2 regions of the Brumicola blandensis genome follow, and region 2 is predicted to be linked to the other one. Evidence: predicted binding sites of a transcription regulator. Region 2 holds the regulator's gene; the other holds the start of a gene.

Region 1 (12,062 bases), on a different contig from region 2:
ATTGCCTCAATGACTGCTTTCTGCTTCGCTGGCAACTCATCAAACAATTCACCGACTTGCTCTAAGGTTATCTTTTCTTCGAGCGATGTCTCTTTTGGATCTGCTGTTTGCTCGCACAATATTGGCCACAGATCATCGGAACATACATCTTCTTTTCGGTTCTGCAATTTACGCAACATGTCAAAGCGGATGTTTCTTGCGATAGTAAAAATCCAAGTAGATGGAGAACCTTTCTCTGCGTTAAACAGGTGTGCCTTTTGCCAAACGTTTGACATTGTATCTTGCACAAGCTCCATTGCGATTGCCTCATTCCCCATTTGTTTGAGGGCATACGAACGCAAGCGAGGGGCAAAGTAGCCGAACACTTTGGCAAACGAAGCTTTGCATCGTTTTTTTGCTACTGTATCTAGGTGAGCAGACATCTCAGCCGCACAATCTTTAGGCTTTCGAACGTCTGGCTTGTTATTTTCCAATGGAATTCCGATTAGCATTCAATTCAGTCCTGTCGTATTGATTACTGTAGTATACGAATCGTGATTAAGAAAGATCACTTATTAAATTCTTTCTGTTGGCTGTAATTACGATTACTCAATTAGCTGTGAAAGATACGCAACAATCTTTTTGCAGTCTTTTTGCGCGAGAAAATGCTGCTTTTGTTCTGCATCAACCGGCAGCAATTCTAACCACCGATTAATCACCCACAATGGGTCGTCTAGCTTGACCTGGTCGTATAAACCGCTAACTTCCTGATAAGTTTCAAATATCTCACCAAGTCGCTCATTCATTGGGCTCAGTTCATTAATGTCAAAGTTACACTGCCATACATCCACCGGCTCGCAACTCGCCACTCGGAGTTCATCTTTTTCGGTTTCAATGTCGTTTATGCTGACGCAGTACTGGCCTTCTACCGTAATCCCTAAAAGACCATCCTCAAGGACATCAAAATCAATCACTTTGCAATACGTTCCCGTAGGAAAGATATGAGTGTTGAGCGTTTTATCTCCCTTTGCATTCAACATACATATCACGAATCCACCGTTGCTTTCGCAGGCTTCTTTTACCATGCGAGTATACCTGGGCTCGAAGATGCGTAAGGCCATTCTCCCCTCGGGAAGAATATGTGATGACAGTGGAAATAATGGAACTTTCATAAATGTTTTCTTAACTCAATAAATTTGAACTACACTTTCATTACGGGATGAAGGATAAATAGATCGAATTGTTTAAAATTAAAAATAATTAATATCCTGATCTCAACTGTAAACAGAAGGGTACAATCACTATCATTTCGAAATTTAGAACAACATGACCGCAATACAAAAATTTGAATCGTTCTACACAGATTTAGCGTCGATGAAAATAGAACAGCTTGCCAGCGTTTACAGCAACGATGTTGTATTTATCGACCCAATAGCTGCTCATGAAGGCATCAACGCGGTTGAGGATTACTTTTCAAAACTGCTGCACAACGCGAAGTACTGCACATTCAACATACATGAAATCCAAGAAACAAAGACAAACAATCATGTAGTCACGTGGCAAATGGTATTCACATCGTCGCGCATGAACAAGGGAAAGCCAATCGCCGTTGACGGTATTACGATGTTAAAAATAGCTGACGACCGTGTCGTTTACCACCGAGATTATTACGACTTGGGTCAGATGGTGTATGAGAATATCCCACTCATCGGTCGATTAATAAAGAAAATAAAAAGGGCTTTGAGCTAATGACGACAATATTAATAACAGGTGCAACCTCGGGTATAGGAGAGGCGCTCGCAAAACTAGCCGCACAATCCGGCCACCAAGTCATCGCATGTGGAAGAAACGAAGACAAGCTTGCTGAGCTTGAGAAATTACCTTGCATCCAAACCTGCAAGTTCGACGTTACTAATGAAGAAGAGACAAAAAAGGCACTGGCTGATGTTAAATGCGACATTGCTGTGCTTAACGCTGGTACTTGCGAATACGTAGACTTACCTGAACTCGAACCAGACATGTTCAAACGCGTGTTCGATGCAAACGTATTTGGGGTTGTAAATATGATTGCGGGCCTACTGCCTAAATTGGAAAAAGGAAATAAAATCGTTTTCGTTGATAGCTTAGCTAGGCTATTGCCATTTCCACGCAGCCAAGCATACGGTGCTAGTAAAGCAGCGCTGAACTACATGGCGAAAAGCTTTGAAGTGGATTTAGCAAATAAAGGAATTAAAGTACAAACTTTATCTCCGGGCTTCGTAAAGACGCCTCTTACTGACAAAAACGACTTTCCAATGCCAATGGTGATAAGTGCTGATGATGCAGCAAAATATATGCTAGATGGGATATTTAAGTCTCGGTCGAGCGTTTATTTCCCGCGTCGGTTTAGTTTTATCGTTCGCCTATTAAACCTTTTACCTGAATCCGTTCAGCGTAAACTCTGCATTGGTATGAGACAGAAACCACGGAAAGCTAGGAACAAAAAATAATGACAAAGCGCGTTGCCATCGTTGGCACTGGGATATCAGGCTTAACAACAGCCTATTTATTGAATAAAGAACATAATATTACTGTATACGAAGCCAACGATTATATCGGCGGCCATACAGCAACTAAGAAAGTCGAAGTAGACGGTAAGGAATATGCAATTGATACAGGGTTTATTGTCTACAACGATTGGACTTATCCCAACTTCATAAAGCTACTCAGTACACTAGGTGTTCCAACTCAAGCGACCGAAATGAGTTTCAGTGTTAAGAACCTGAAAACCAAAATGGAGTACAATGGGAACACCATCAACAGTTTGTTTGCTCAGCGACGCAATATATTTAGGCCAGCATTTTGGCGTCTAGTGCTTGATATTGTAAAATTTAATAAACTTTGCAAAGCTCATATTGAAAATCAAAGGTCGACTGACAATATAACGCTTGCTGATTTTATAAAACAGCACAAACTCAGTGATGTTTTTACGCAAAATTACATCCTCCCGATGTGCGCTGCAATTTGGTCCACTAGCTTAGAAGCTTCAGCGAATTTTCCATTAGCCTTTTTCCTTAAGTTTTTTAATAACCATGGACTGCTCAATATTACTAATCGCCCTCAATGGTGCACGCTCATCGGCGGCTCCAGCGAATATATTGGTCCGTTGACAGCATCATTCAAAGATAAAATCTTACTCAACTCACCCGTTCAAAGCGTATCGCAAAAAGATGGAAAGTTTATAGTCACTAGCGGTGAAAATGCACAGACATTTGATGAAGTCGTTTTCGCTTGTCACAGTGATCAGGCCTTAGAAATTCTAAGTTCCGATGCATCCAGTGAACTTGACCTCGATAGCTACTCGGCAGTGTTGAGTGAAATCCCCTACTCTATGAATGAAGTCGTTATGCACACTGACACAAGTATATTGCCAGAGCGGCCGCTTGCATGGGCTAGTTGGAACTATGAGATAGAGGGGGCTGCTTCTGAATCCACCAGACCAGCGGCGATCACATACAATATGAATATCTTACAAAGACTGAATAGCGATACCACGTTCTGTGTCAGTCTGAATAACACTGCGGCAATTGATCCAGCGAAGATTCTCGGTACGTACCATTACGCTCACCCTCAGTTTAGCCCTGCTATGGTCTCTGCTCAGGAGCAACGCGAATTAATTTGCGGCAAAGAAGGCATCCATTTTTGCGGCGCTTATTGGTATAACGGCTTTCATGAAGACGGTGTACGCAGTGCGCTTGATGTTTGCGAAAGGTTTGGAGCAAGCCTGTGAGCGAAACGCTAGAGTCTGGTATTTATCACGGCATAGTGCATCATCAGCGCTTTGTGCCAAAAATACACCGCTTTAACTATCGTATTTATCTGTATTGGCTCAAGCTAAGCGAACTCCCGACATTGAATGAGCGAGTTCGTGGATTTTCAACCGAGCAAAAAGGGTTCAGTCCTGTTAAGTTTTTACGACCAGACTTTTTAGGTGAGCCCACTTTACCGATTGAAGAAGCCGTATTGCAGCGAATGAATGAGCTTCATGGCAGCCACCTTGAAGGTGAGGTGTTTTTTCTTGGCCAAATAAGAACATTTGGGTGGTATTTTAGCCCAGTGAACTTCTACTATCTGCGTAATAAACAAGGATATTTCACACACATGCTAGCTGAAGTGAGCAATACTCCTTGGAATAAACGTCACCATTATTTAGTAGACTTAGCTAAACAAGAAAACAACGACAAAGCTTTTCATGTTTCACCATTCAACCCGATGGACATGCAGTATCAGTGGCGAATCAAACAACCCGCAAGTAAGCTAAATCTGCATTTAGCTTGTATAAAGGATACAAAGCATTTCGAAGCAGCATTAGATATGGACTTGCAACCACTAAACAGTCAAACATTACGTAGCGCCTTGTTATCCATTCCCAGCATGACTATCAAAACTGTCGCTGGCATTTACTGGCAAGCTCTTAAGCTATTCTTTAAACGCGTACCAATTTATATGCACCCATGAGGTAAGGATTAAATATGTCACATGGTGAACAAACACTTCCCAATTCAGATTCAATGTCATTTATGGACAAGACCTACCGTAGTCTATTTGTAAAAGCGTTACAGAATATGCCTGAGGGTCACTTAACACTAACCGAAAATGGACACTTGGTCGCCCAGTGTGGCGATCCAGACCAAGACTTACACGCTGAAGTTAATATTATTGACACCCGTGCCTACAAAAAATTATTGCTCGGTGGTAGCGTTGCATCTGGTGAAACTTTTACAGAAGGTTGGTGGACAACGCCAAACCTGACCAATGTAATCAGAATTTTTGCTCGTAATTTAAGTACGCTCGACGAATGGGAAAATAAGTTTAAATGGGTAACGATGCCTGTCATGAAAGTACAACACTTCATGCGCAGAAATAGCCGAGACCAAGCGAAGAAAAACATCTCAGCTCACTACGATCTTGGAAATAAGCTTTACACTAAGTTTTTAGACGATTCCATGATGTATTCTGCAGCTATTTATCCAGACGCAAACGCCACTCTGGCCGAGGCGCAGGAAAATAAACTGAGATCAATCTGTGATAAGTTGCAGTTAACACCCAGCGACCACCTTATTGAAATAGGCACTGGTTGGGGCGGTTTAGCAATATTCGCGGCAAAACACTATGGCTGTAGAGTCACAACCACCACTATCTCAGATGAACAGTATGCCTATGCTCAGGACTGGGTAGCGAAAGAACAACTAGAAGACAAAATTACACTACTAAAGAAAGACTATCGCCTGCTTGAAGGCAAGTTCGACAAATTAGTGTCGATCGAGATGATTGAAGCGGTTGGCAAAGCCTACCTGCCAAACTTCTTTGAAAAATGTTCTAGCCTTCTTAAACCGCAAGGTTTAATGGTGTTACAGGCGATTACTATCGATGATCGTCGTTATGACAGTTACTCAAATAGCGTCGACTTTATTCAAAAGCATATCTTCCCAGGTGGCTTTTTACCTTCTCAATTAGCCATCAATCAGTTTTTGAAAAAGAACACCGATATGAATATTCGAGACCTACACGACATTGGTTTGGATTACGCTAAGACCTTGAGAGATTGGCACACCGCATTTAATGAGAACAAGCAAGCACTGGAAGCAGATGGTTATGATGAACGTTTTGCTAGAATGTGGCAGTACTATTTGAACTATTGTGAAGGTGGTTTTTTAGAGCGTGCTATCAGTACAGTACAGTTGGTGCTGAGTAAACCTCACTATCGAGCTGAACTGGATCGCGCATAGGTGAATAGATAGCCCTGGAGTCAGGGCTTTTTTAACATTTACTGTTCTGGTTCGGTGCCAGGTAATACCGAAATAGGCTCAGCATATTTCGGTTTGCCTTGCATGACTGAAATCTCGACTCGACGATTTTTGCTTCTGGCCTCAGGAGTGTCTTCTTCTTCCATTGGTTGCGTAGCTGCTTTACCAACTATTTTCATACGCGCTTCATCAAACCCTGGCGCTCTTCTTAACTCTTCTGCCACTGCAACGGCTCGCTGTGCAGATAAGTCCCAGTTAGAACGGTATAACTCGTTAGAAATGTTGATGCTGTCGCTGTGCCCGGTAACTTCTATTTCACCAGGCATTTCAGCCAGTAATTCACCAATGCTGCGTATGACCGGCTTAAATTGCGGTTGCAAGAATGCAGAGCCAGCTGAAAATGAACCGTTTTCACGAATACGAATAACGATCTGCTGTCCAAGATTTTCAACATCCACAGCACCATCTTTGATTTCCTTTTGAAGGAGATCTTCCACTTTCTTTGTGTTTTGTTCGGTTTGTTCTTTGGTGGAAGCTGACGCTGCAGCTGCCGCAACCTGATTCGCCGTTTGTGACGATTGACCGCCGCGGAAAGTACCTCTTTGTTTCTGTCTACCACCCGCATTATCTTCCTCGCCATCTTGGAAGTTCAGCATTGGCTTTGTAATTTCTTGGGTAATTTGCTGCACGGTTTCAATTGGTGTTGGGTCGGGCTTGCCTGGTCTGAACTCCATAGCAATCACACTGGTACCTTTGGGAATATCTTTTAGTTCGATTTTGTTTTGCACACCAAAAGCAAACTTCATTGAGCCCGCTATTTGTTTAAACTTCTTCACGTCCATTTCAGAGAATGAAAGTAACAGTACAAAGAAGCACATCAATAAAGACATTAAGTCAGCAAACGTCCCCATCCAAGCGGGTAGCCCTTCGGGGGGACATTTTGGGCATTCGTCATCCACTACTCTGTCTCTCCAGAAGCACGCTTACCTTCGGCGATGTAACCTTTTAGTACACCTTCAATGACACGCGGGTTTTGGCCATCAGCAATACCTAGAATACCATCCAATATAAGACTCTGGTTCAACTTTTCTTCAGCCGCTCTGACACTTAATTTAAAGGCAATTGGCAAACATACGATGTTTGCTAAGAAAGCGCCATAAAGGGTAGTTAACAATGCAACAGCCATTGCGGGACCGATTGCTTTTGGATCATCCATATTTGATAGCATGGCTACCAGACCAATCAATGTACCAATCATTCCCATTGCAGGCGCAACATCGCCCAATGATTTAAAAATAACAGAGCCAGCATCATGGCGCTCAGAAGTGTTGATAATATCTTTACCCATGGTCGTTCGGACAACGTCAACATCGTGACCATCAACTAACATGTCAACTCCCTTTTGCATAAAGGAGTTATCTATTTGCGCCTCTTCCAATGCTAAAAAGCCGCCTTTTCTAGCAGCATCTGCCATCTCAACGATCTTTTCGATCAGTTCCTCTGGGCTCTGAATTTTGAACATGAAAGCCTTTCCGGCCACCTTTCCAGCGCCAAGAAACTGAGCGAGTGGATATTGTGATAAAACAACGAAAATTGAACCACCAAAAACGATCAAGACTGAAGGTACATTGAAGAACATACCTAAATCACCGCCAAGGATCATTGCCATTAAGACAAAGCCAATTGCGCCAATCATGCCTATAAGGGTAGCTAAATCCACCTGTCGCTCCTAAAATGCCTGCTGTTTATCTGAAGAAATTCACTCGGATGTGAAGTCTACCGCCTACTTAAAAAATCGCGGTATCAAGTTTAATACCTTTGTATTTTGAACAGTTTTAAGCTGTCTATAGCGTTAACGGCAATTCCCATTAAAGCTTTATGTGTGAAGCTACATTTTATATGGAATTATCGTCAAATAGGTGGAAACTCGTTGACCTTATAAACCGCCTCAGTTATGGTTCTGCCAATGCTTTTAGAGGAAAATAATAAGTCCAATGACTGAACAAAAAACAACGTTTGAAGCGGCAATGCTAGAACTAGAACAAATTGTGACCGAGATGGAAAAAGGTGACATTCCACTGGAAGAGTCATTGAAGAAATTTGAACGCGGTATTCAACTTGCCAGGCAAAGCCAGCAGCAATTGAAAGCTGCCGAGCAAAAAGTGCAAATATTGATGCAATCGAATGGTGGCGAAAGCTTAGAAGAATTTGAAGCTGAAGAGCCATAGAACCAGATGCAAGTTCATGATATTCAAGCAGCATTGCAGCAAAGAATTGACGATAAACTGACCCAGTTCATATCTCAGCAGTGCTTAATTGCGGAAGAATTATCTGCGGCAATGCAATATAGCTTATTTGCAGGCGGGAAAAGAATGCGTCCGCTTCTACTTACTTTAGTAGGCGATATGCTAGGTGCACAAAAAGATGATTTAGATGTTGCGAGTATGGCAATTGAGTGCGTGCATGCTTATTCACTTATTCATGACGACTTGCCAGCGATGGATGATGATGCTTTACGAAGAGGCAAGCCAACAAACCATATTAAATTTGGTGAGGCAACCGCAATACTCGCAGGTGATGCCTTACAAACCTTGGCTTTTGAAATTGTGTTGAACCACCCTCTTTCAGAAAAAGCGGAGAATAAACGTTTGGAAGTAAGTCGAATTCTCGCTCATGCTTCAGGTCTTAACGGCATGTGCGCTGGCCAAAGTATCGACTTAATGGCGACTGGTAACACTATCTCACTAGATGCACTGACAGAATTACACCGTTTGAAAACAGGGGCTCTACTAGAAGCATGTGTTTCTATTGGTGCGGCTTTAGCGCCCGATGTCGATGTTCAGCACATCAGCACATTACAGAGTTATGCACGCACCATCGGTTTAGCATTTCAAGTACAAGATGATATTCTGGATGTTGTATCAGATAGCGAAACCTTAGGTAAACCGCAAGGTTCGGATTCTGAACTTGATAAAAACACCTTTGTGTCACACTTGGGCTTAGAAGGCTCTCAAAGCTTTCTGCAGAAATTACATCATGAAGCGCTACAAGCCTTACATTCGTTGCCATATGACACCGAGAACTTAGTCGCTTTTACCGATTATCTGGTGACTCGAAACAATTAGTTTCATAATTAGCGCAACAAGCACCTTTTTAGGTAAAATAATCATTAAAGCCGCAACATAATATTCGCAGAATACTGTTATAATTAGCGAAGTTGATGCAGTAACGACAGAAGACAAAACATACATGACACTAGATTTAGCTAACTACCCTAATTTGGCAAAAGCGAACATACCTGAAGAGCTAAGAAAACAGCCAAAGGAATCGCTGACCAAAATAGCCAATGAATTACGCCGCTATTTGCTTGATAGCGTCAGTCAAAGTAGTGGCCATTTCGCGTCTGGATTAGGCACAGTCGAATTAACCGTCGCTTTGCATTATGTTTACAACACCCCCTTCGATCGTCTTATTTGGGATGTGGGCCACCAAGCATATCCCCATAAAATTCTGACTGGTCGCCGTGATCGCATGACAAGCATTCGTCAAAAAGGCGGATTACACCCCTTTCCTTGGCCGCCTGAGAGTGAATACGATACTTTTGCTGTTGGACACTCATCTACTTCTATTAGTGCTGCTTTGGGCATGGCAATAGCCGCAGAAAAAGAGGACAAAGGACGTAAGGTGGTCGCAGTAATCGGCGATGGCGCTTTAACCGCAGGGATGGCATTTGAAGCTTTAAATCATGCAGGTGACATCGCTAAAGATATGGTTGTCATATTGAACGACAATGAAATGTCTATCTCGGAGAATGTCGGTGCACTGAATAGCCATTTGGCCCGTTTACTGACAGGTAACTTTTTCAATTCCATCAGAGATGGTGGCAAGAAGCTGCTAAGTACTGTCCCTCCGATCAAAGAGTTTGCGAGTCGCGCAGAAGAGCATATCAAAGGTATGGTCGTGCCTGGTACGATCTTCGAGGAACTTGGCTTTAATTACTTCGGCCCTATTGACGGACATGATGTTGCGGGCATGGTAGATACACTTTCAAACATGCGTAAAATGTCAGGCCCTAAAATTTTGCATGTCGTGACCAAGAAAGGGAAAGGCTATGAGTTAGCCGAACAAGACCCAATTAAGTGGCACGCCGTGCCTAAGTTCAATCATCTAGAGCAGAAGTTACCCAAATCAGCACCTAGCTCACCTAACTTCTCAGCCATTTTTGGTAAGTGGTTATGTGAGATGGCTGAGAAAGATGCAGACTTAATGGCAATTACCCCTGCTATGAGGGAAGGCTCTGGTATGGTTGAGTTTTCTCAGCGCTTCCCTGAACAGTATTTTGATGTAGCGATTGCAGAGCAGCACTCTGTGACTCTAGCTGCCGGTATGGCGAGAGAAGGTAAGAACGCTATTGTGGCAATTTACTCTACTTTCCTTCAACGAGCATATGACCAACTCATTCATGATGTGGCTTTGCAAAATCTACCTGTGCTCTTTGCAATTGATAGAGCCGGTCTAGTAGGTGCCGATGGACCAACACATCAGGGAGCCTTTGATATCAGCTTCTTGCGCTGTATTCCAAATATGCTCATCATGACTCCTTCCGACGAGCTTGAATGCAGAAATATGTTGTATACGGGGCATATCGCTCAACAACCAGCTGCAGTAAGGTATCCACGAGGTTCTGGCTCTGGTATCGATGCCACTGGTGAAATGGAGGCCATCGAAATTGGAAAAGCCAAGAAACTCAGCGACGGTGAGAAAGTTGCAATCCTGAATTTCGGAACGCTAATGCCATATGCGAAGGAGGCCGCAAAGGCACTTGGAGCAACCTTGGTAGATATGCGCTTTGCCAAGCCTTTAGACGAAGGCATGCTCGTAGAACTGGCTGAGCAACATACATTGTTAGTGAGCTTAGAAGACGGTGCTATTGCTGGAGGCGCTGGCAGTGCAGTAGCGGAGGCCTTATTTAAACACAAGCTCACACCAAACTTACTACAATTAGGTTTACCCGATGAGTTTGTTATGCAAGGCACTCAGCAAGAGATGTACAAAGAACTGAAAATTGATTCCGATGGTATCGTTGCGCAGGTAAAAGACTTTCTAGCCTAGACTTTAGGTACTAAAAGGAAGCTAAACTAATGGGACTGGTGTGAAATAAACAATGGCATGCAAGCATAAACATGCCATAGCCCCTGCGACGATATCATCAATCATAATACCAAACCCACCATGTACTTTTTTATCAAACACACGAATGGGCCACGGCTTTAAGATATCAAAAAAGCGAAATAGTACGAAACCCAAGACTAGAGTAATCGGTGAGATTGGCACCGCAATAAAACACACCATCATTCCGGCGATCTCATCCCAAACAATAGAGCCATGATCATGCATACGCATATCTCTCGCCGTTTTACCGCATAGGTAAATACCGACTAAAAAGCTAACTATCGTGATGCCAATAAAGGCATACAAATTAACGTAAGCCATAGCGATAAGAAGAGGAATGGCTGCCAATGACCCGAAAGTACCAGGCATTAAAGGAATTAAACCTGTACCGAAGCCTAGGGCCAAAAAGTGCACTGGATTTTTCATACTCACTCTTGCGCGAAGTACTTTATCCATTAGGAGAAGTGCTCAAAACCTTTTGCCGAGGCAGAAAACTTAAAAGGCTTTTCATCAATTCTAAGATCAACTTTACCTACTGCTCCGGTCACTTGACCTATGCAGGTCACGGGTATGTCATAGCTTGATAGGGCTGTTTCTATATTCACTCTTTGTTCTTCCGGTACAGTGAATAAGAGTTCGTAATCATCACCAGCGGTGGCTGCGTAAGTGATTGCGTCAAGCAGATTATCAACATTTTCACCCAAGGCTTCTGAAATAGGTAGTTTATCAAGATGAATAAGAACACCTACTTGAGAGGCCGCTGTAATATGTTGTATGTCTTGTACAAGCCCATCTGACAAATCTATGCATGAGCTTGCAATACGACGCATCGTAGTGCCAGCTAGGACTCTTGGTGTAGGATACCAATGACGGTTCTTTAGGTAAGACGCTTGTTCAAGGTTTTCCACTTGGCGCAAACCTTTCAATATATCAAGACCGACGCCTGCATCACCTAAGCATCCCGTAACCATTATCCAATCACCCGCCTGCGCGCCAGCACGAGTGATTTGATTGTCCTCTGGTATAAAACCTTGGGCTGTTAGGGTAATACTCAAAGGGCCTTGGACAGTATCACCACCAATTAGTTGAAAAGAAAAATATTCACTCAAACTGTGCAGCTTCTCT
Region 2 (12,062 bases):
CTTTAAGCTTTGACCAGTAATGACGCTACGTTGTGAGGCTCTCTCTCTAGGAGACAAGCCGATAGGTCGACTCGGCCGAATGCTTTTTATCGGTGTACGAGCAATGGCTTTAACGCGTTGCTGAAGTAAGCGGATCGCTTGGGGACGTTCACGACTGATATCATCAAATTTCTTTGGGAGGAAGTCGATTGCGCCGGCTTCAAGTGCGTCTAAGGTCTCTTTGGCACCTGCAGTCGTAAGAGAAGAAAACATAAGTATTGGCGTAGGAATTTTTTGCATGATCTGTGCGACTGCAGAAATGCCATCTAATACAGGCATTTCTACATCCATTGTGATCACATCTGGCTTTAACGCTAGGGCTTTATTTAGCGCATCTTCACCATTCACTGCATAACCAATAACGTCAATGCTGGGATCTTGTTCTAGAAACGAGCTTAAACGTCTACGATAAAACGCAGAATCGTCTACTATCAGCACTCGATATGGCATTTTTGAGTTTTATCCTACTGCTCTTGTAATCAGACTTGTTTAGCTAATTATGTGTTGTTATGCATACCGTTTCAATAAACTTGGGATATCCAAGATTAGAGCAATACCACCATCTGAGGTAATCGTTGCGCCAGCCATACCTGGCGTACCTTGTAGTAGCGCATCCAAAGGCTTAATAACCACCTCTTCTTGCCCTATTAGGGAATCTACAACAAAACCAACTTGTTGAGTGCCTATCTGGACTACTACAACGTGCCCTTGTGCTCTATCTACCGTAACAGGTACACGGTTTAGCCAATCGCCGAGATAAAACAGCGGGATTGCTTTTGAGCGAACAATCATCGTCAGTTGGCCATCTACGGTATTGGTTTTGCTAATATCCATATTGATGATTTCATTCACCGACCCCAATGGTAATGCAAATGTTTGCTCACCAACAACAATCATAAGCGTTGGTAATATCGCGAGTGTCAGTGGAACCTTAATTTCTAAAACGGTCCCCTTGCCCAGCTCTGAGTTAATGCTCACAGAACCATTTAGCTGATTTATCTTGGTTTTCACCACGTCCATACCAACACCACGACCAGAAATATCACTGATCTCGACTTTAGTAGAGAAGCCAGGGGCAAATATTAAATTAAATGCTTCGACATCGGACATTCTTGCCGCTGCATCAGCATCCAATACGCCGCGATTAATCGCAATATCTTTTAGCTTCTCTGGGTCCATTCCCTTACCATCGTCATCGATAGTCAACAGGATATGGTCGCCTTCTTGAGAAGCAGATAGCTTAACGGTTCCCATTCTTGGCTTGCCAGCAGCTTCTCGCTCATCTGGCATTTCAATACCATGGTCAACCGAGTTTCTGACCAAGTGAACCAATGGATCAGCAAGCGCCTCGACCAAATTCTTATCTAAATCTGTCTCTTCACCTTCCAATTCCAAGGTGATTTCTTTTTTCAATGTTCGCGCCAAATCTCTGACAACTCGAGGGAAACGACCAAATACCTTTTTGATTGGCTGCATGCGGGTTTTCATCACCGCGCCCTGCAAGTCTCCCGTCACTACGTCTAAGTTAGCAATTGCTTTAGACATACTTTCATCAGCATTGTTTATACCCAAGCTCAATAGGCGGTTACGAACCAATACCAGTTCACCCACCATATTCATGATTTGGTCTAAGCGCTTAGTATCAACTCGAACTGTCGTTTCTGCTTGAGGAGCAGCCGCCGCAGGCTTTTTCTCATCTTTCTTTGCAACTGGCTTAGCGACAGATTTCTTAGCGGGTTCTGGCGCAGGCTTTGGTTTCGCCTGAGGTTTTACCGCCGGCTTCTCTGCATTGTCTTTTGCTTTGTTTTCAGCCGAGCTAGTCGCTTTTGAATCGCTTGCTGTTGGTGTTGTAGGTTCAGCAGGTTTTTCGCTTTTCTTTGGTGTATCAACTTTGGGGCCTTGCCCTTCACCATGTAATTGGTCAAGTAAAGCCTCAAATTCGTCATCAGTTATTTCTTCTGAATCATCACTGGCGTTCGCAGCGCTGGTCTTTTCTTCAGCAACGACGTCGTCACCCTTAAACTGGCCTTTACCATGCAAATCATCTAGCAATGCTTCAAATTCATCGTCTGTGATGTCATCGCCGTCACTTACTGTGCTTGGCACAGCTGGCGTTGTTGGTGCTGCAGCAGGCTTGTTTGGGCTGCCGCTACCATGTAATTCGTCGAGCAGCGCTTCAAATTCGTCTTCAGTAATTTCGTCGATTGCACCTTCAGAACTAACTTCATCATTATCTTCGATAACCAGTTCATCACCTTCACTCTCATCAGAGAGCGTCTCTTGGCCTGTTTCGGTGTTATTTGCTGGAGTGCCACTGTCATCTTCGGATTCGAAGATTTTTTCGTCTGGTGTTTCTGGCTTACTAAGTTTGTGTAGCACATCGATTAGTTCGTCAGGTGCTGCTTCAAGAGGCTCTCGCGATTTAACCTTCTCGAACATATCAACCACAACGTCTGTGGCTTGCAAAATAACATCCATTAACTCTGGTGTCAGTGTCCTTTGCCCGTTACGCATGATGTCGAAAACGTTTTCGGCACCATGGCAGATATCGACGAGTTCACCTAGCGCAAGAAAACCTGCACCACCTTTGACAGTATGATAACCACGGAAGATCGCATTCAACAAATCCGCATCTTCTGGATTATTCTCTAGGTCAACAAGTTGTTCCTGGAGTTGTTCAAGAATCTCTCCGGCTTCAACCAAGAAATCTTGTAATATGTCCTCGTCAACTTCAAACGACATTTGTCGGCTCCCCTAAAACCCTAAACTTGACAGCAGATCGTCAACGTCATCTTGCCCACTTACTACGTCGTCTCGTGTTTCTGCATCGATAATTGGCCCTTCGGCTTTTACTGTATCGGTATCTTTCTTAGAACTTTGAGGATTATCTTCATGCTGTTTCTTCTCACTGGCATCACCGAACGCTGTAAGCATAGAAACTAAGCTGTCTTCAACTTCTTTCACCAACTCAATAACCCGTCGAATTACTTGGCCGGTTAGGTCTTGATAACCCTGAGCCATGAGTACTTCAGTGAGTAAGGAATTAAGTGTTGCAGAGTCATGAGTGGCGTCGGAAATGAGTTTATCCATCTCAATGCAGAGGCTTTTAAATTCACCGAGCTCAATTTGACGGCCCATTAGCTTTTGCCATTCGGGTGCAATAGAAATCAATCTTTCATTCAAACCTTCAGCCAACGGCATGCTTTTTTCAACTGCATCCATCGTTGCATTGGCTGCTTTTTCCGTTTCTTCAATGACGTATGTTAATCGAGATTGCGCATCTGGGATCTCGTCTTGAGTCAGATTGGCAATACGTTCGTCTACTTGGAAAGAATTAAGAGAATCATGTAATTGTCGTGTTAATTTACCCACTTCGGAAAAAAGTTCGGTAGATTCACGCATGGTAATAGTATCGACTAAGGCATTCGCTTGTTCGCGATCGCCTTTCTCAAGGTACTCTACCAGGAGTTTCGCTTCATCGAGGGAAACTAGGTCTCTGTCGGTCGTTGTCATTCAACGTTACCCCATAAAGAAATATCGCTGTTTAGCCTAAACGCTCAAAGATTTTATCTAGTTTTTCTTTCAATGTTGCAGCAGTGAATGGCTTTACAACATAACCATTTACCCCGGCTTGAGCCGCCGCAACGATTTGTTCTTTCTTCGCTTCAGCTGTCACCATTAACACAGGTAAATGCTTGAGGTTGTCGTCAGACCTAATCGCTCTGAGTAAATCGATACCCTGCATACCTGGCATATTCCAATCAGTGACAACAAAGTCAAAATCGCCTTGCTGAAGCATAGGTAGAGCGGTATTACCGTCATCTGCCTCTTGGATACTTGTAAAACCCAAGTCTTTTAATAAATTTTTAATGATACGTCTCATTGTTGAAAAATCGTCAACAACTAAGATCTTCATGTTCTTATCCAAAACAGCCTCCGTTGAGGAATAAAAATAACTACACTAATTGGGACTAAAACTTAGTCGGCTGTACGCCATGACTGCATCTTAGACTTTAACTTTAACATCGCTTGACTATGAATTTGGCTGACCCGAGATTCACTCACCTCAAGTACCTCTCCAATTTCACGCAAGTTAAGTTCTTCATCATAATAGAGTGAGAGTACAATCGCTTCTCGCTCTGGTAATGTTGTTATCGCCCGCGCTAGCGCTTTCTGAAATGATCCTTGCACCATATCTTCAAAAGGACTGTCTTCGCCTTTTGTTGCATCCGTTGTTAGCACGTCTTCGCTTACGCCAAGATCTTCGATACCAACTAACTTCCCTGCATTCACTTCGTTTAACATTTGATGGTAGTCTTGCACCGATACTTGCAACCTTTCGGCTACGTCAATATCTCTTGCGTCTCTTCCGGTGGCTTTCTCAACTTGCGAAATTGCCTCCGTGATAGCTCGACTATTCTTATGCACTGAACGCGGAGTCCAGTCGCCTTTTCGAATTTCATCAAGCATTGAGCCGCGTATGCGAATACCAGCAAATGTTTCAAAACTTGCACCTTTAGAGCCATCAAAGTTCTTGGCTGCTTCTAGCAAACCAATCATCCCTGCTTGAATCAAGTCGTCCACAAGGACACTAGCTGGCAACCTTGCCATTAGATGATGAGCAATTCTTTTCACCAACGGAGCATGCCGCTCAACCAGTTGGTTTTTATCAATTTGTTGTTGATAGACTGCCACTTTGTTACTCACTGATTAAATACCTATTCGTTTCTCGATACTAATTGCTCAATGAAAAACTCGAGATGACCACCAGGCTGCGCCGGGATAGGCCAAGACATCGATTTTTCGGCTAATTTAGTAATCGCCACTGCTGCTGGTGAAGATGGGAATGCATCGACAATAGCAGCCTGCTTACGTACAGATTTACGAATATTTTCATCAAATGGAATAACTCCCACTAATTCTAATGCAACATCCAAAAATCGCCCTGTAACTTTGGAAAGCTTACTAAATAATTCCTTTCCTTCCTTATCGCTGCGAACCATATTCGCAACAATCTTAAACTTGAATACACCGTGCTCTCTATTCAGAATTTTAATCAGTGCATAGGCATCGGTTAATGAAGTAGGTTCATCACACACTACAACTAAAACGTCTTGTGCGGCTCTGGAGAAGCTCATTACCATATCTGAGATGCCAGCGGCAGTATCCACTAATAATACGTCTATATCGGTTCGCAGTTCGCTGAACGCTCGAATCAAACCTGCATGTTCCGTAGAACTCAATTCAGCCATTGATTGCGAACCTGAAGTTGCTGGCGCGATTTTGATACCGTGAGGACCGGTTACTAGAATGTCATCAAGCGTGCATTCGCCACGCAAAACGTGTGATAAATTCTTATCAACGCGCAAACCAAGCAAGACATCAACGTTAGCCAAGCCTAAATCGGCATCAAGCACCATTACACGCTTACCTTGCTTAGCGAGTGATATCGCTAAGTTTAAAGACACATTGGTTTTACCAACGCCGCCTTTACCACCTGTAACTGCTATGACTTTTATTAGTTTCGATTGATTCATTTTTCGTAAGCTACTCGCCTGATCTTCTATCATACTGCTCTCATACCCTTGGCAGTGTTTGATAGTGTAGTATGCGCCAATCCATACTTTTTATAAAGCTTTGACGCCACCATGGTTAAATTCTTTGCATCTGCCAGTTTAATATCTTCGGGGACTCGCTGTCCATCCGTTACGTAGCTTAGGCTAAGGTCATTTTCAATCGCCACACTTAGCGCTTCGCCGAGGCTATAGCATTCATCAAGTTTACTGAAAATACAACCACTTAGTTGTGTATTGTTATACGCTTGTATGGTTTGGTGTAACACTTGGTGCTGTGCACCGGCGGGTAAAACCAAATATTTCTTAATATTAACCGTCGTTTCTCTTTCATAATCATCGAGTTGACTGATTAGTCTCGCATCTCGTTGCGAAAAGCCTGCAGTATCAATTAAGACTAACTTTTTATGTCTCATTTGATACAAGATATGATTTAGCTCTTCTGACGTCTGCGCTTTCTTCACTGAACAGCCAATTATCTTCCCATATGTCGCCAGTTGCTCAAATGCCGCGATACGATACGTATCAATCGTGATCATTGCAACTTCGTTGGCACCATACTTCTGGGCATATTTTGCTGCTAGCTTAGCAACTGTGGTTGTTTTACCTGTCCCTGTAGGTCCCACAAGGGCAACAATACCAGATTGCTGCAAAATGTCATTCCCACCAATTTGTAATCGGTTAGCAATTAAGTTGAGTAAATAGTTCCAACCTTCTGTTTCATTTGCTTTTGGCGGCAAGAAATTAACCATTTGTTCGATGAGTGATTCACTGATCCCCATACCCATCAGCTTGCTGGCAAGATAATGGTGGGTTGGATTTTGTCGTTTACTCTTTTCGTCACTCAAGCCTTTTACTTGGTATTGCAAAACATTGCGAATGGAAGCAAGTTCAGCTTGAATACTCGCCATATCGTTTTGGCTATGCCCGCTTTCATCACGGAATAGACTTGATGCTTGAGTTTCTGACAAACTTTCTTCAACATTAAAGTCATCATGTGCTTTGTTCACTGGTGTTCTAACATACTCGTTGGTCAGTTCAGCTTCACGTCGACGTTTTTCTGCTTGTTCGTTATCTGCATAAGTAGCGCTTAGTACAGGCTCTGTTCGCTCTGAAGGTGCATGCCTTGCAGACGACTGTCTGCTGTTTGGCGCAGTATCTACATTTAGATTAGTTGAACCATATAGATCCGCAGGCTGCGATGCTCTGTCTTCCAACTGTCCAGCTTGTTGTTTCTCAAGCAGTGCTTTAAGACTATCAGGACCATCATCACCAATAATTTCACTGAGTGTTGGCGTTGTTTTGCCTTTTTTACCCAGACTGATTGTTGGTGCGGCTTGGCTCATTTCAGTTTCTTTATCCACTGCTGCAACTAGCTCAACGCCGCCATTAACTTTTTTATTCGACATAATAACGGCGTCACCACCTAACTCATCTTTCACTTGCTTAAGTGCTTCGCGCATGTCTTTGCCAAAAAAGCGTCTAATTTTCATGATGTCCTCTTTAGTGTTTGCATTGCGTCAGTTTATTGACCGACTGATGACACTATTTTAATTTGTTTGTCGTCTGGAATTTCTTGATAAGACAACACATGTAATCCCACTACCGAGTGTTTTAAGAATCTTGATAACACAGGGCGTAACATGCCAGATGTGAGTAAAACTGCTGGCTCGCCAGCTAACTCTTGCTGTTGACTCGCTTCAGTCAGCGACTGCTGAATCTTTTCAGCTAAGCCAGGTTCGATGCCCGAACCGTCTTCACCACCTGCTTGAAGTGACTGATGCAACATCTGTTCCAAGTCTGGCGCTAAAGTAATAACAGGTATTTCATCCCCGCCATCCGTGATGTCCTGAACAATGAGTCGTTTCAAAGCAATACGTAAGGCAGACACTAAAACATCCGGATCTTGACTCTTCGGCCCATACTCGCAGAGAGTTTGACAGATGGTGCGCATATCACGAATAGGCACACCTTCGTATAACAGGGTTTGCAAAACTTTGACAACAGTACTTAACGACAGGATATCTGGGACTAGACCTTCCACTAATTTCGGGTTTGATTTCTCAAGCATATCAAGTAATTGCTGCACTTCTTCGTGGCCCAATAACTGATATGCATTTGTTGTTAACAGTTGACTTAGATGAGTGGCGACAACCGTGGCTGAATCCACAACGGTATATCCCAACGTTTGCGCATGTTCGCGTTGATTCGCCTTAATCCAAACGGCTTCCAAGCCAAATGCAGGATCCGTGGTTTTGGTGCCACTTAATTCTCCAAATACTTGCCCAGGATTGATTGCCAATTCATTGTCATGGCTAATTTCGGCGTCACCGATGGACACCCCCATCATCGATATCGAGTATGCGTTCGGGGAGAAATCGAGGTTATCCCTGATATGAACAGGTGGGATAAGAAAGCCCAACTCTTGAGACAGTTTTTTCCGAACGCCCTTAATTCGAGTTAATAACTCCCCACCTTGTGCTTTATCAACCAACGGAATTAATCGATAACCCACTTCCAAGCCGATAGTATCCACCTGCTGAACATCGTCCCAATCCAGTTCTTTGATTTCAGCCGGACCGTTATTACTTTCAGGCATCGTTTCAACCAAGGCTTTTTCAGCGGCTTGTTTTGCGGCCATCTTGTCTCTGAAGAAAGCGTAGCCACCCACTAAGAATGAGAAACTTAAAAAGGCAACATGTGGCATGCCTGGCACAATGCCCATAATGAATAAAATAGCGGAGGTGATGTATAGGGCTTTACGATTAGCAAGCTGCTCACGAATTTCGTGCCCCATTTCTTGCGAATCATTTTCTCTTGTAACAATAATCGCCGTGGCAACCGATAATAAAAGTGAAGGTATTTGAGCCACCAAACCGTCACCAATGGTGAGAATAGTGTAGACTTCCATGGCATTACTGAAGGGTAAATCATGCTGGAACATGCCAATAAACAAGCCACCAACAATGTTGATTAACATAATAAATAAGCCAGCAATTGCATCGCCTTTTACAAATTTTGACGCACCGTCCATCGAACCATAAAAATCGGCTTCTGTTGTAATCTCTTCACGACGCTTGCGAGCTTGGTCTTGATCGATATAGCCTGCGTTCAAGTCGGCATCGATCGCCATTTGCTTACCTGGCATTGCATCCAAGGTAAATCGTGCACTCACTTCTGAAATCCGGCCTGCACCAGCGGTTACTACTTTAAAGTTGATAATCAAAAGTATCGCGAAAACAACGACACCGACCACATAGTTACCACCAATAACCACTTCACCAAAAGCTTGAATCACTTTACCAGCAGCGTCTCCACCTTCGTGACCTTGTATTAAAACAATACGAGTAGAGGCAACGTTCAGCGCTAAACGCAATACTGTAGCGACTAATAGAACAAGCGGAAAGATGCCAAAATCAATTGGACGTTTAGTAAAAACAGACACCAAAATAATGACGAGTGACAGTGCGATATTAAAACTAAATAACACATCCAGAAGAATGGCTGGCATCGGTAAAATGACCATACCCATAATCGCGAGAACGACCACTGGTGCGCCCATGCCGGCAGCTATGTTCTTTATTTGTGTTTTATCAACACGTTGAAAAGCGGTGGTTAATTGCATACAACAGAATTTTGACAGCTAAGGAATAATACCTTGGTTATATCAACTACCGTGCCAAGCTGTCTAAGAACTTGAAATAGGTAAAATATTCGGGCTTTTGCCTTGTATTTAGAGCATAGGTAAAACCTGATTTCGGCCCATATTTTTACCTTCATACAGTAGTTTATCAGCTTGGCTAATGCAATCATCAGCGCTCTTATGTTCTTCTATACACGCTACACCAGCAGTCAGCGTGATGCTGGTTTCGCCTTGCTTCACAGCGAATACATGCTCAGCAATCGTCTCACGATACTTATTGGCTAATAAAATAGCCTCTGGTAATTTGGTATTCGGTAACAAGGCAATAAACTCTTCTCCCCCCCATCGCGCTAACATGTCATAACTGCGCGTAGATTGACGCAAAACATCGGCAATTTCCTTTAACACGATATCACCAGACTCATGCCCATAGTTGTCGTTAACTTTCTTAAAGAAATCAATGTCGATAAGAATAATGGAAAAAGGAACTTGCTCTCGTTGATACCGTGAAAACTCTCTGGATAGGTTCTCAGTGAAGCCACGGCGGTTATATACCTCGGTTAAGGGATCGAGTGTGGTTAATACCTTGAGTCTCTCGTTCGCAAGCTGCAATGCTTGTGTTTTGCTTTTGACTGATAGCAACAACTCTTCGGAGCGCTTGTGTAATGCGTATGTTCGCCATCTAAAGATGCCAAATAGAAGCAGAAATACAAGAATACCGATAAGTAACACCGCGATCGGCGTTTGCCACCAAGGGGGGAGTACTTGAATATCTACAAACCGAGGTGTATCACTCCACAGCCCATAGCGGTTGGTAGATTTAATCTCCAATTGGTAGTTACCAGGATCTAAATTGGTATAGGTGATTGTGCGATTTCTGCTATCGAGATATTGCCAGCGACTATCAAAACCAAGTAAACGATACGCATATTCGATACTTTCCGGACTACCATACTCCAAGGCAGCGAAATCAATTGTTAATAACAGGTCTTCTGGACGCAAAGTCACCCTCGTGAAGTTATTATTCTCGTCTACGTAAGTGCTGGCACCGTAATTATCTTCGCTGCTTAGCTTGCCTATTTTAGTAATATGTAGTGAAGGCATTTCTTCATTTTTTGAAATACTCTCGGGGTAGAAGTAAGTCAGGCCTTGATCACCTGCAAACAGAATCTTGTCATCAGAGTTCTTGGCTCCCGCGCCAATATAGTAACCACTCTCGTTTGTGCCATCATTTTGACCAAAATAATCAAGTTTCTGCGTTTTTAAATCACCTCTGGCGATGCCCCGTTCTGTAGATATCCACAATAATCCCTGCTCATCCTCTACCACCGCGCCAATCGAAGAGGCACTGAGTTCTGAGTCTTTAAACAATTGTGTAAATACGGGGGCGGTTTGAAAATCATCAAGTTCCATGAGCATCAAGCCATGGGCGTGCAAGCCAACGTAGTATCGAGATGCCGATACTTTAGAAACCCATGTGATGACATTGTGTGCTATTCCGTTTGGATTGTTTTTATCTTCGGTAATGACTCGCACTTGGCGACTTTGCGGATTGATTAAAAATAAACCGTTGGTGGTTCCAACAATCAGTTCTTCTTCGTTGGAGTAAACGATGTCAATCACCATGGGAGTATTAAAGTGCATGGTAGTACTTTGGGTTTCAAAGTCATAAAAATACAATCCATGCTTTGTGGTCCCTACCCAAACCCCGGTAGGCGCTAATTCTAGTGTGTACAGTTCTTTATTTTTTAAATCGACTGACTCTATAAATTCGTCGCCATCCTGATAACGCGCAAGGCCAAGGCGAGTGGCAATCCAAAGTGTTCGAGTTGATTTGTCATAGGCAACCGACATGACTTTATTTGTCTTTTGGCTTCTTGCTTCATCAATCAACGGGCCTGATACACTATTGTCTGGGTTTAATATCCAAATGCCCGTTTCAGCAACCAACCAATTTACATCGTTCTCTTTCGGAGCAATACTGAAATGATGTTGGGTATTGTCCAATACAAATCGCTTAAACATGTTTTTATTTTGATCTATAACGCCAACACCATTGCCGTTTGTGCCTAAGAAAACCAAGCCATTGTCAGTAGAGAAAAGAGTGTGAATATGACTTTGAAGCGTATCTTTGGAATTAGAGCTACTTTCGAAAAAAGTCACAAAGTCAAGTTTGTTCGGATCTGGAAAAATTGACAAACCATTGGTCGTTGCAACCCAAATACTGTTGTCACGAACCTGGTAAATATCGTTAATCAAGTTATTCGTAAAACCTTCCTCAACGGAAAGCTTAACTAAATTAGAAAAGCCATCATTTGTCAGTTTTGCCCGATATAGTCCATCGCCAATGGTACCAATCCAAAGATGAGATTGGTTATCTACAAACACAGACTCTACATTTTGTTCTTCCAATAGAGCGAGAGAAAAACGCCGACTCATTTTATCCAATGAATACAAACCAGCGGACGTCGCGATGAAAAGTTGTTCATCATGTTCAGCGATATCTTCTACCGTAATAATTTCAGCTTGCGGTGATAAACGAAGGAATTCGTTCTCACCGGCATACTTTGCGTACAGGCCTTTTTGTGTGCCGACAAAAATACTGCCACCTTCGTCAATATGAATACTGTGTATCGTTTTATCGTTATCATCGAAATCATTGGGTAATTCAAGCTGTTCAAAGCGCCGTGTTTTTGCTCGCATTACATTCAAGCCATTGAGTGTACCAATCCATAAATCGCCAGAAGAAGGATCAATTTCAATAGCATAAACAAACGCGGAACTCAGGCCCTTACTTGGGTCATCAC

Evidence for each region. Region 2 encodes FliA, which starts transcription of late flagellar genes. Its sites were predicted from a motif close to CTAAAGNTNNNNNNNNNNNNGCCGATA; they were not measured.
Region 1: pomA (flagellar motor protein PomA) is a predicted target of FliA. The motif match lies at 7,619-7,645, and genes of this name have one in related genera.

Annotation. Positions count from the first base shown of each region.
Region 1 is NZ_JAVRIE010000007.1:18,511-30,572, forward strand. Features, by position in the region: gene RM544_RS15215 (sigma-70 family RNA polymerase sigma factor) at 1-491, opposite strand, end outside; gene RM544_RS15220 (LON peptidase substrate-binding domain-containing protein) at 585-1,151, opposite strand; gene RM544_RS15225 (nuclear transport factor 2 family protein) at 1,306-1,728, shown strand; gene RM544_RS15230 (SDR family NAD(P)-dependent oxidoreductase) at 1,728-2,468, shown strand; gene RM544_RS15235 (NAD(P)/FAD-dependent oxidoreductase) at 2,468-3,748, shown strand; gene RM544_RS15240 (DUF1365 domain-containing protein) at 3,745-4,476, shown strand; gene RM544_RS15245 (cyclopropane-fatty-acyl-phospholipid synthase family protein) at 4,491-5,747, shown strand; gene RM544_RS15250 (flagellar motor protein MotB) at 5,786-6,724, opposite strand; gene pomA (flagellar motor protein PomA) at 6,724-7,485, opposite strand; gene xseB (exodeoxyribonuclease VII small subunit) at 7,760-7,993, shown strand; gene ispA ((2E,6E)-farnesyl diphosphate synthase) at 8,000-8,890, shown strand; gene dxs (1-deoxy-D-xylulose-5-phosphate synthase) at 9,015-10,877, shown strand; gene RM544_RS15275 (phosphatidylglycerophosphatase A family protein) at 10,899-11,393, opposite strand; gene thiL (thiamine-phosphate kinase) at 11,393-12,062, opposite strand, start outside.
Region 2 is NZ_JAVRIE010000003.1:323,854-335,915, reverse strand. Features, by position in the region: gene RM544_RS09920 (protein-glutamate methylesterase/protein-glutamine glutaminase) at 1-489, opposite strand, end outside; gene RM544_RS09915 (chemotaxis protein CheW) at 547-2,781, opposite strand; gene RM544_RS09910 (protein phosphatase CheZ) at 2,794-3,552, opposite strand; gene cheY (chemotaxis response regulator CheY) at 3,584-3,967, opposite strand; gene RM544_RS09900 (RNA polymerase sigma factor FliA) at 4,018-4,746, opposite strand; gene RM544_RS09895 (MinD/ParA family ATP-binding protein) at 4,758-5,609, opposite strand; gene flhF (flagellar biosynthesis GTPase FlhF) at 5,606-7,105, opposite strand; gene flhA (flagellar biosynthesis protein FlhA) at 7,138-9,237, opposite strand; gene RM544_RS09880 (ligand-binding sensor domain-containing protein) at 9,346-12,062, opposite strand, start outside.